2 linked regions of the Paludibaculum fermentans genome follow. The main gene of each other region encodes a partner of the protein of the gene in region 2 in a complex. Links are inferred from orthologs where the notes say so. Each region holds a gene or a part of one and is shown on either strand. Other genes may lie near its edges.

Evidence for each region.
Region 1: the proteins of lpxA (region 2) and IRI77_RS25950 are in contact, whole or in part, in a crystal structure (PDB 4J09), measured with the Escherichia coli proteins. The link is inferred for Paludibaculum fermentans from one-to-one orthologs.

The regions. Positions count from the first base shown.
Region 1 is NZ_CP063849.1:6,588,381-6,593,951, reverse strand. The notes cover bases 1,532-4,360. They hold IRI77_RS25950 (MFS transporter), read right to left. Parts: upstream 3,642-4,360; coding sequence 2,421-3,641; downstream 1,532-2,420. Other genes in these bases: IRI77_RS25945 (PEP-CTERM sorting domain-containing protein), read left to right, coding at 3,786-4,360; IRI77_RS25955 (FmdB family zinc ribbon protein), read left to right, coding at 2,195-2,389; IRI77_RS25960 (MFS transporter), read left to right, coding at 1,532-2,149. Outside these bases: IRI77_RS25970 (TolC family protein), read right to left, coding at 1-173; rpsT (30S ribosomal protein S20), read left to right, coding at 493-774; more of IRI77_RS25960, read left to right, coding at 890-1,531; more of IRI77_RS25945, read left to right, coding at 4,361-4,553; IRI77_RS25940 (putative Ig domain-containing protein), read left to right, coding at 4,574-5,571. UniProt on the Escherichia coli protein: Probably transports across the inner membrane the two dehydrated forms of N-acetylneuraminate (Neu5Ac), 2,7-anhydro-N-acetylneuraminate (2,7-AN) and 2-deoxy-2,3-didehydro-N-acetylneuraminate (2,3-EN).
Region 2 is NZ_CP063849.1:6,259,291-6,264,945, forward strand. What follows is about bases 1,388-4,300. They hold lpxA (acyl-ACP--UDP-N-acetylglucosamine O-acyltransferase), read right to left. Parts: upstream 3,276-4,300; coding sequence 2,499-3,275; downstream 1,388-2,498. Other genes in these bases: IRI77_RS24630 (Gfo/Idh/MocA family protein), read right to left, coding at 1,388-1,690; IRI77_RS24635 (LpxI family protein), read right to left, coding at 1,687-2,502; fabZ (3-hydroxyacyl-ACP dehydratase FabZ), read right to left, coding at 3,280-3,741; IRI77_RS24650 (M20 family metallopeptidase), read left to right, coding at 3,766-4,300. Outside these bases: IRI77_RS24625 (energy transducer TonB family protein), read right to left, coding at 1-702; more of IRI77_RS24630, read right to left, coding at 725-1,387; more of IRI77_RS24650, read left to right, coding at 4,301-4,920; IRI77_RS24655 (phosphatidylserine decarboxylase), read left to right, coding at 4,939-5,565; pssA (CDP-diacylglycerol--serine O-phosphatidyltransferase), read left to right, coding at 5,562-5,655.

The DNA of each region.
Region 1 (5,571 bases), 330 kb from region 2 along the record:
GACACCGTGCCGATAGGCGGACGGACGCTCTGCTGCGCGGCTCGCCCAACGGAGGCTTCTGTCGTGGAATGAGCAGCTTGGGGCCACGCTCGAGGCGCCAGCAGCACCCCGGCAGCCAGGATCCTCCAGAGCAGAGAGTTGTGGCGGAAGGTGGGACCGGTCAGTAAATGCATGGTTTGGTTCAAACACTCAGCCAGCACTGGGTGATCCAGCAGAGGGAGGCTCGCCCGGCAATTCCAGAGATGCCGGCAATTCGAGGAGCTACATGATTGGTCTATCCAACGGCATGGATCGCGTCGAGTCGGCACGCCTAGCCGAACGATCTACCGTTATTCTCTCATAAGACTTATCGTAGGATAGTCAAAATATCCGAAAGATTTACAGGTGGCTGGTTTGCAGTGCACTCATCCGAAGCTCGGCTTTGACGCCTCGCCTCTCAATGCGCTATCCTGACCATGTACAACTTTGGGTAAGGGTCTGTAAGTAGAATCAATGGCGAATCATTTTTCATCGCTGAAGCGTGTGCGCATCACTGAGCGTCGCACGGAAGTTAACCGGATGCGGAAGAGCCGCCTGCGCCATGCCATTCGCGCCATGCGCCGGGCTGTTGAAAAGAAAGACGTGGCTGCTGCCACGGCACTCCTGCCGCAGACCTTCTCTCTTGTCGATCGCGCCGCCAAGTGGGGCATCATCAAGGACAATACCGCCTCGCGGTATAAGTCCCGCCTCCACAACCGCCTGAAGTCGCTCACCAGCGCTCCGGCCGCGGCGTAGCAGAAGTCCAACCAGCCTCAATTTCAACCGCGGCGCACTCAGTGCGCCGCTTTTCTTTTGCCTCCGCCTCCCCCCCTGCCTCACTTTCGATTGACATTTCAGTATAATCGGACACGTGAATCCCAGACCCTCGTCGATCCGCTGGCTCATTCTCGCCATCCTCTTTATAGTCACCACCAATAATTACCTGGACCGGATCATGCTCACGATCCTCAGTCCGGTCATTCTCGACGACCTCCATTTCTCGGAGCTGGAGTTCGGCTACGTCAACAGCGCCTTCCAGTTCGCCTATGCCGTGGGCTTCCTCATCATGGGCAAAGTGATTGACAGCAAAGGGACTCGCTGGGGCTACTCCGTGGCCATCGTCTTCTGGAGTGTGGCCGCCGGCCTCCACTCCCTCGCGCGCAGCTTCGTCGACCTCAGCTTCTGGCGAGGCCTCCTGGGCCTGGGAGAAAGCGGCAACTTCCCCGCCGCCATCAAAGCCGTATCCGAGTGGTTCCCCAAGAAGGATCGTGCTCTCGCCACCGGCATCTTTAACTCCGGCACCAATATCGCTTCAGTTTGCGGACCACCCGTCTTTGTCTGGATGAACTTCCATTACGGCTGGCGAGCCTGTTTCCTCATCACCGCCTCCACGGGTTTCATCTGCCTCATTCTCTGGTGGTGGATCTACCGCCAGCCCCGCCAGCACAAATGGGTAAACGAAGCCGAACTGGCCATCATCGAGAGCGATCCGGACGAGAAGATCGAGACCCAAATCACCTGGAGCCAGGCGCTTCGCATCCGCGAAACCTACGGCTTCGGCCTGGCCAAGTTCTTCAGCGATCCTGTCTGGTGGTTCTATCTCACCTGGCTCGCCCTCTACTTCAAGCGCGCACGCGGTCTCAGCCTCCAGGAAATTGGCTGGGCCGTCCCCGTCATCTACTTCACCGCCAGCTTCGGCAGCGTGGCTGGAGGCTGGGTCAGCGGTTTCCTCATCGGGCGCGGCTGGGAGAGCGGCAAAGCCCGCAAAGCCACCATGGCCCTTTTCGCCCTGTGTATGCCCCTGGCCGCCACCGCCGTGGCTGTCGAGTCGACGATCCTCGCCATTGCCCTCATCAGCTTGGCCACGGCCGCTCATCAAGGCTATTCGGCCAATCTGTACACCACAGTCAGCGATGTCTTTCCCAAGAGCGCGGTCGCTTCGGTCATTGGCATCGGCGGCTTCATGGGCGGCATCGGAGGCGTGATCTTTACGGCCCTTCTGCCCGGCTACCTGGTCACCCACTACGGCTACACACCTGTCTTTGTGATGATGGGCACGTTCCATCTCATCGCCTGGACTTGCACCCAGGTGTTCATGGGCAAGATCCAAAAGATCACCGTGCCTGTCTAGTGTCACCCTTTCCGCCATCTGGCATCATTGGGAATAACTATGCCTATGTACGAGTACCGTTGCACCGAATGCGGCCATCTGTATGAACAGCTCCGCCGCATGTCCGAGGCGGATAGGCACCTGGTCTGTCCTCGTTGCGCCTCGCAGCACGTGGAGCGGCGCGTCTCAGCCTGCGCCGTCGGCTCCTCGTCCTCCGGCGGCAAAGGCGGCGGCTGCATCCCCACCGGACGCTTTACCTGAGCCCGCTAACCTCGGCGGCCCGGGTGGTCGTCTAAACAGTCTCGAGTTGGGTTTGCCGGGTCTCCGGCAGCAGGAAGACCAGCAGCGAAGCCGCAAGGAAGAATGCGGAGTTGAGTCCCAGCGCCGCGCCTAGCCCAAAGTGATCGGCCAGGGACCCAACTGCATACGGCGCCAAGGCGCTCAAGCCCCTTCCAAAGTTGTACACAAAGCCCTGTCCCGCACCGCGGATGGCCGTCGGGTACAACTCCGCCAGCATCGTCCCAAATAGCGAAAAGAAACCCGTGCCGAAGAACCCGATGCACGGTCCCAACAACAGCAGCAGCATGGGGGAGATCCGCGGGGCCAGTCCATACAGCGGCGTCAGTAATGCCGCCACGCCCACATAGAACGCAAAGGCCGGCCGCCGACCGAACTTGTCCGCCAGGACTCCAAAACACAGGTATCCATAAAACGCGCCCATCTGGACCGCGAACACAAATCCGCTCGTCTTCAGGATGCTCATGCCGGCTCCGCCCTGCTCAGTGGGCGATGAGAGGAACCCGGGCAGCCAAGTGAACAGGCCCCAGTAGGCAAACAACACGCTGGTGGCGAGGATCGTCGCGAACAAGGTCCTGCGCCCCACCGGCGGCCGGAAGATGCCCATAAAGCTGGCCTTCCCGGTCGACTTCACCCAGATCTCCGGCTCTTCTACCTTGCGCCGGATAAACACAGTCACCAGCGCGGGCAACACACCCGCCAGAAACAAAGCCCGCCAGCCATACGCCGGCAGGATCCACGCCGACAGCCCCGCCGCCGCCATATACCCCAGCGCCCAGCCCGATTGCATGAAGCTCACGGCCTTTGCCCGATGTTCCGCCGGCCACGACTCCGCCACCAGCGTTGCGCCAGCCGACCATTCCCCTCCGAGCCCCAGGCCCACCAGCGCCCGCCAGAAAATCAGGTCGACGATCCCGCGCGACGTCGCCGTGCCCGCCGATGCCAGCGAGTAAAGCAGGATGGTGTAGATCAACGTGCGCCGCCGCCCGATCCTGTCGGAGACAACGCCCGCGACGATGCCGCCGGCCGCGGATGAAATCAGCGTCACCGACGAGACCAACCCGGCCTGCGCGTTCGTCCAGCCGAACTCCGCTTTCAGGGTCGTCAGGGCGAAGACGTACAACAGTACGTCCATCGCGTCGAGCATGAAACCCAGTTGGGCGGCCCACAACGCCAGCCAGCGGGGTGTGGAGAAGACACCTTCAAAAAACCGCACGGATAGGGGTCAGTATAGCCTTAATGGCCCCGCCGCTCGCACCGCGACACGATTCGCCAGGCACAGCCCGCTCGCCGAAAAATTCTCTCTTCCCGTGAGCCTTCCCGTCTTCGCGTTGCGGGTTAGAGGCGAGGGGACCTGCAAATGTTCATTTCTCGACTGGGCGTCGTCCTGGGACTGCTCGCCTGCCAAAGCATCGCTTCCGCGGCCGCCATCATCCAGCTCCAAAGCCTGGAAGCCTACATCCACTACGGCGGCAGCTCCGTCCCGAAGGCCAGCTTCACCAGCGCATCGCCGCAGTTCACTTCCGCGCTCGATGCGGAGAATCTGGGCAGCTTCAGCTTCACCTGGACCAATCTCACGGGCGCGGATATCTCGAATCTGCGCTTCACGCTCTTCCTGGACCCAGACATCGACCGCGACACCAACTCCTTCTTCAATGAATACGGTGACTACATCTCCAACGCTCTGCCCGTCCTGGCGCCGGTAGGCGCGCTCCCATTCACCAGTTGGGAGATCGACGAACCCGAATATGTTTTCGGCAACATCTACACCCACACCCTCACCGGAGCACTCGACGAGACCATCGGTGTCCCTTCCAGCACACCCGATGACGTATCAGCGGCCATCCAGTTTCTGATTCAAACGATGCACCAGGGCCAGTCCCTGTATGTCTTCGGCACTCTCAGCCTCACGGACGCCGCCGGGCTGCAGCTCGTCGATCCCGACTCCAACATCGCCTTGTACTTCAACGCCTATGCGCAACTCGGTCCCTACACCGGTCCGCCCCCTCCGCCGCCTCCACCGCCCACGGGCGTCCCGGAACCAGGCACTGCGCTGCTACTCGCCTCGGGCCTGAGTGTCTGCCTGTCCCGCCGCATTTGGACCTCGGCCTTTTCCCGCCGCCGCTAGGCCGCTGCCCGGAGGAAATCATGAACACCCGCACCCTATCTCTTTGCGTACTTCCACTGGCCGCCGCCGGGTGGCTCTGGTCACAGGCCACACCGGACCTCGTCGTCACCGCCATCACGGGCTCCGTCACTACGGACGCCCAGACCCTGGTCACCACCGGCACTCTCAGCGCCACGGTGAAGAACCAGGGCTCGGCCGCAACGGCCGGTTCGTTCCAGGTGCGCGCGTTTGAGGATCGCAATGCCAATGGCAAATACGACAGCGGCACAGACCAGTCCCTGGGCACGGCTACAGTGAACTCGGCACTGGCCGTCAATGCCGGCACGCCCGTCAGCATCACGCTGGGCGGAACTCTTCAATTCAAAGGCAATATTCTCTACGTCCTCGCCGACTCCGCTTCTGCGATTGCTGAGCAGAACGAAGAGAACAACGTGCGCCACACGGGCCAGAACAGCAAGTTCACTCCGCCTGCCTCCACCGCCCTCAACCCGCAGGTAAAGTGGCTGCGCGACACCTTCTTCGACGTCCCCGCCAGCCGCGCCGTCACTAACACGCCCGTCGTCGGAGACGTGAATGGCGACGGCGTACCGGATGTCGTGTTCACGACCTTTGAACTCATCACCGGCGAATTCCAGAACGGCGTGCTGCGCGTGGTTTCCGGTGATACGGGCTCACCCCTGCTGTCGATCACGGACCCCGCGCTCCGCGTGCATCCCGGAGCCGGGGTGACGCTGGCCGATATTGATGGCGATGGCCGTCCGGAGATCATCACGGCGGACGAATCGTGCCGTCTCATCGCCTTTGAGCACGACGGCGGTTTGAAGTGGCGCGGCATCCAGCAACTAGCGGGCCCCCTGGCGCAGACGAACTGCTGGGTGGGAATCTCGGCCGCCGACCTGAACGCCAACGGCACCATCAACCTGGTGGTCGGCAACATGGTATTCAACGCCAACGGCACACTGCTCTGGACCGGCGCCGGCAGCACCGGCGGCTTCGGCGCCACGGCACGCGCCTCCGT
Region 2 (5,655 bases):
CAGGCCGCCGCCCCCGATATCCCCTACCATGACACCGTGTCCACCGCCGCCCTGGGCGACTGCCCGGATCGCCTCTTCCACTCCGGTCTTGGGCGGCGCGATGGCGACTCGGCCCACTCCCTGTGTGGCGCTGGTGCCCGGTTGGGGTCCGCCTACTCTTTCGAACGGATTGGTCTTTGGAGGCTCGGCTGCCGGGGGCGGAGTGGTGGGCAGCTTCGGCGTGAGGCCGGCCGGGACGTTTGGCGGAGCCTGTTGTTCCGCGACTTCAATCTTTGGAGCCTCGACCGCCTGCGGGCGCGGCACGGGAGCGGCGGCCGGCCCCGGCGGAGGGGTGAACGGCTTTCCCGGCGGAGTGCTCTGCGGCTGGATGATCGCTTTCTTTGGCATCAGCGCGGCCATGTCCACTTCGGTGGCCGGCTTCTTGTGCTGCTCTTCCTTTTGAGTGACCTTGAACTCGGGCAGGTTCCTGGGCGCGATCAACGGGGTGGAGCGCCGGACGTCGACGTGGACTTCCGCACCGCTATGGAACCGCATCGCACCGCCCGGTGCGTTCAAAGCAAAGAGGATCACCGCCAACTGGTAGAGCACGGCCCCGCACGCGGCCAGGCGGCGGCGCCGGGTTTGCTCCTGGTCACCGTAGTCCAGAAGCAGTTCTAGCTGCTCCTGGTCGCCGTGCCAGTACCGTTGGAATGACTCGAGCATGGAATCGGGAAAGAACGGGCTCTTATGAGATAGACGTGGAAGCGAGCGATCGGGCTACTACAACGCCGTGTTCTTCGATCTTTGCCTCAATCATTCGAGCCAGTTCCAGGGCCAGGGTCGCGGCTTCGCCATCCACGTCCGGCTTGGCCCGGGTCACGATGCAGTCGAGGAAGGAAGCAAACTGACGCTTGAGCGGCTCCTGCTTGGTGACCAACTGCGGCATCAGCTTCACCTGCCGGTTGTCGTCGACACCTATGGCGAAACACTCCTGTTTCGCATAGTCTACGGACACATACTGCCTGGGCTGGAAGAACCGCATCTTGCGGACCCGCTCAGTGGAGACCCGTGAGGCCGTGAGGTTGGCGATGCAGCCGCTGGGGAACTCCAGGCGCACGTTGGCGATATCCGCCTTGCCGGAGAGGACGGGGATGCCGGCGGCACGGATTTCGCTGGGCATGGTGCCGGTCATGGCCAGCAGGATATCCAGATCGTGGATCATCAAGTCCAGAACGACGTCGACATCGAGGCTGCGCGGGGAAAACACGCTGAGGCGGTGGATCTCGAAGAACAGGGGCACGGTCACCAGGGCCCTGGCGGCCGCGACCGCAGGATTAAACCGTTCCAGGTGACCCACTTGCAGGATACGTCCGCGCTGCCTGGCGGTCACGATCATCTGATGGGCCTCTTCCAGGGAAGAGGCGATGGGCTTCTCGACCAGGACGTCGAGTCCGGAGTCGAGCAACTGGCAGGCGACCTTGCAGTGGGCTGAGGTGGGAACGGCGACAATGGCGGCCTGGGCATGACCCGCCAGATCCTGTAGGGAGTCGTAGGCGCGGCAGCCGAACTCCCTGGCCGCGGCCTGGGCGCGCTCCGGATCGAGGTCGTAGACTCCGGCCAGCTCCACGTGGGACTCGCGAATGACACGCAAGTGATTCTTTCCAAACGCTCCTGCGCCGGCGACGGCGACAAGGACTGCTGGTTCGCTCATGATTCCTCCGGCGGGTAGCCGACGATCGAGATGTCGTGCTGGGCGGCCAGGGCGAGCATCTCGTCCTTGTCCAGCAGCAGGGTTCGGCCGGCGTCCACGGCGAGAGCGGTGGTTCCGGTCTCGGCCATGGTGAGAATGGTGCCCGGCCCGGCCACGGGCACGTCGAACAGGAGATGTTTGCGGCGGTTGGACGCCTTGACCAGCCGCAGCGGGCGGCCATTCACCAGCGACGCCGCCCGGCGCAGCATGGCATCCGTGCCTTCCATGGCCTCCACGGCAACGCAGGCGCGTTCCGAGATGGCGACGCTCTGGCCGATGTCGAAGCCGGAGACAGCGCCCGCGACACGACGGCCGTAGTGGATGTCTTTCCGTTCGTCTTCGGTCAGTTTCCGCCTGGAGATCTGGCCTTCGGCGGCCAGCAGCGGTTTCAGCAGCAGGGTGGAATCCGCCAGAGTGATCCCCTCTTTCTCCAGCTCCTTCTGGACGCCGCCGATCAGGGCATCGGTATTCCGGGAAGGCAGGGAGAACAGGAGTTTGGCCAGCCGCCAGTCGGGCCGCAAGGTGCTGAAAAGAGAGGTGTGCCGCACCTGCCCGGCCATAATGACCTGAGTGATCTTCTCCTTCTGGAGGATGTCGATCAACTTACCGAGTTCGGCGATGGTGATCCAGTAGCAGCGGTCGGCCAGGGCTTCCACTTCCGGAGGGGCGTTGTCCTTCAGGGCAATCACCACCACCTCGTGTCCCAGTTGGCGGGCCGTTTGCAGGGCGAGGATGGGAAAGCGGCTGGAGCCGGCGATGAGACCGTATCTCACTTGATGAAACCACGCTTGGCGGTCCGGATGAACTCAGTCAACTCGTCCACCTCGGCACAGGGCGCGACTTCCGCCTGGATCTGTTCCAACGCCTGCGAAGTGTTCAACTTATCGCTGACGAGCAACCGGAAGGCCTTGTGCAGCCCGGCGATGGAATCCGCCGGGAAGCCGCGCCGCTGCAGCCCGATCTTGTTCTCGCCGTAGACTTTCGACTGCCGCGGAGTCACCGTCTGCGAATAGGGCAGGACGTCCTGGGTGACCACGCTATAGCCGCCGGTGAACGAGTGCCGACCGATGCGGCAGAACTGGTGGACACCGGAGAACGCCTCGACGATGGCCCAGTCGCCGATGCTCACATGCCCGGCGAGCGTAACCGCATTGCCCAGTATGATATGGCTGCCGATCTGGGCATCGTGGGCGATGTGCGTGTAGGCCATCAGCAGGTTGTCGTCGCCGATGGTGGTCAGTGAACCGCCACCTTCCGTACCGCGGTGGATGGTGACGAACTCGCGGATCTTGTTGCGCGAGCCGATGCGGGTCTCGGTCCGTTCGCCGTGGTACTTCAGATCCTGGGACGCGACCCCGACGCTGCCGTACGGATAGAAGATGTTATCTTCCCCGATCCAGGTTGGTCCCTCTATATAGAGGTTGGCCATGAGCCGGGTGCGGGCTCCGATTTCGACTTCGGCGCCGATCACGCAGAACGGGCCGATGTCGGCGTCCGGGTGGATCCGAGCCGCGGGATCGATGATCGCGGTCGGGTGAATCGCCATGGAATTACGCCTGTGGTGCTGCGGCGCTGCCGGGCCGGTCGATTACCTTACACATGACGATCGCCTCGGCGACCACCTGGCCGTCAACGGTCGCGGTGCCCTGCATCTTGACGACAGTGGACTTGCGCTTCAGAGTCTTCAACTCCAGGCGCAGCGTGTCGCCGGGCAGCACGGGTTTGCGGAACTTGGCCTCTTCAATGGACGCGAAGAGGACGAGCTTGGACTTGCGGTCGGGCAGATCCTTGAGGACCAGCGTGCCGCCTACCTGGGCCATGGCTTCGATGATGAGCACGCCGGGCATGACCGGAAAGTCCGGAAAATGACCGAGGAAGAACGGCTCGTTGGCGGTGACGTTTTTGATGCCGACGATATAGTCTTCACCAAATTCGACGATCCGGTCCACCAGCAACATGGGGTAGCGGTGGGGCAGGACGTCGCGGATGTCGATGTTTTCTAGGACTGCCATCGGAAACAGTTATTCTAACAAACGATGGACTCAATCCTTCCTCACGCACTGGCGCAACAGCCCGCAATCGTCAATTTTCTCAAAGACTTGGTGGAGTGTGAGTCGCCCAGCGACGATGCCGCCGCCGTCAACCGATTTGTGGACCTAGTGGCGGCGCGAGTCGAGGGACTGGCCCGCGTCAAGACCTTTCCCGGCGGCCGGTTCGGCCGTAACCTATTGTTGACATTTGATTTGCCGGGGCCGAGGAAGAAGAAGCCGGGGCGTATCCTGGGGGTCGGTCACAGCGATACGGTGTGGCCGCTGGGCAGCTTAAAGTCGATGCCGTGGCGGGAAGCCGACGGCCGTTTGTGGGGGCCCGGGGTCTTGGATATGAAATCCGGACTGGCCTTCTTTCTTTCGGCCATGAAGCTGTTGCAGGCCCTGGACCTGCCGGTTTCCCGCCAAGTCGCGCTGTGGATCGTCTCCGATGAGGAGGTGGGCAGTGAAGTCTCCCGCCCCCTGACCGAGAACCTGGCGAAAGAGAGCTCCGCTGTATTGGTGGCGGAGCCGGGCACTGGACTGGCCGGTAAACTCAAGACGGCGCGCAAGGGCGTCGGCGACTATACGGTTGCAGTCCGCGGCATGGCGTCGCATGCCGGAGTCGATTTCGCCGCGGGCGCCAGCGCGATTGTGGAACTGGCCCGGCAGATCGAAAAGATAGCCGGATTCACGAACCTGGCCAAAGGGCTGACGGTGAACCCGGGCGTGATCGCCGGTGGCACGCGGACGAACGTCATTGCCGCGGAGGCGCGGGTCGAGGTGGACATACGCATCGCGAAGATGGCGGATTATGCCGGGCTGGACCGCAAGTTCCGTGGCTTGAAACCGGTCGACAAGCGCTGCAGCCTGGAGGTCACCGGCGGGTTGAACCGTCCGCCCATGGAGCGGACGAAGGGCGTGGCGGCGCTGTACAAGGCAGCCTCCGAGCTGGCCGGCAAGTATTTAGGCCTGAAGCTGGAAGAGTCAGCCACGGGCGGCGGATCTGACGGCAACTTTACGGCCGGGTTGGGCGTCCCTACCCTCGATGGCATCGGCGGGGTTGGGGAAGGAGCGCATGCGGCGAACGAGAGCATCCTGGTGGACCGGATTGCCGATCGAACAGCACTGCTCGCCCTTCTCGTCCGGCATTTGGGACAATAAGAAGATCACGGTTCACGCATGGTAGTCACCGGAATCTATTACGCATTATTTCTGACGGGGGCCGGAGCCCTGCTCGGCTACTTCACGAAGGGTTGGGCGGGCATCCCGTTCTATATTCTGGCCGTGTTCTGCCTATGGTTCTTCCGTGATCCTGAACGGCAGGTGCCGCCGGGTCCGGTGGCCGTCTCGCCGGGCGACGGCAAGGTGGTGCTGATCCGGCGCGGGCCCGACTCGACGCGCGTGAGCATCTTCCTGAATGTGTTCGACGTTCACGTGAACCGGGCGCCGATCGCCGGCAAAGTGATTGACGTTCACTACAAGGCGGGCAAGTTCCTGGTGGCGAGCAAAGAAGAAGCTTCCGTTGATAACGAGATGAACACCATCACGATCGACGGCAGCGTGGGCGGGCAGCGCACTCTGGTGACGTTTTCGCAGATTGCGGGGCTGATTGCCCGCCGCATTGTGTGCACGAAGAAGCCCGGCGATTTTGTGACCGCCGGTGAGCGCGTGGGTCTCATCAAGTTCGGCTCGCGCGTCGATGTGACATTTGGACCCGAATGGGAGATCGATGTGCGTGAAGGCCAGCGCGTCGCCGCCGGCTCCAGCGTGCTGGCTCACATCGGTGCCGGTAGGAACAAACCATGACTCCGCGCTTGTCTCTTCGAGAAAGACTGATCGATCCCAATTCTCCGGACCGCCGGCCGCGGCGCGCGGCTTACGCGCTGCCAACTCTGT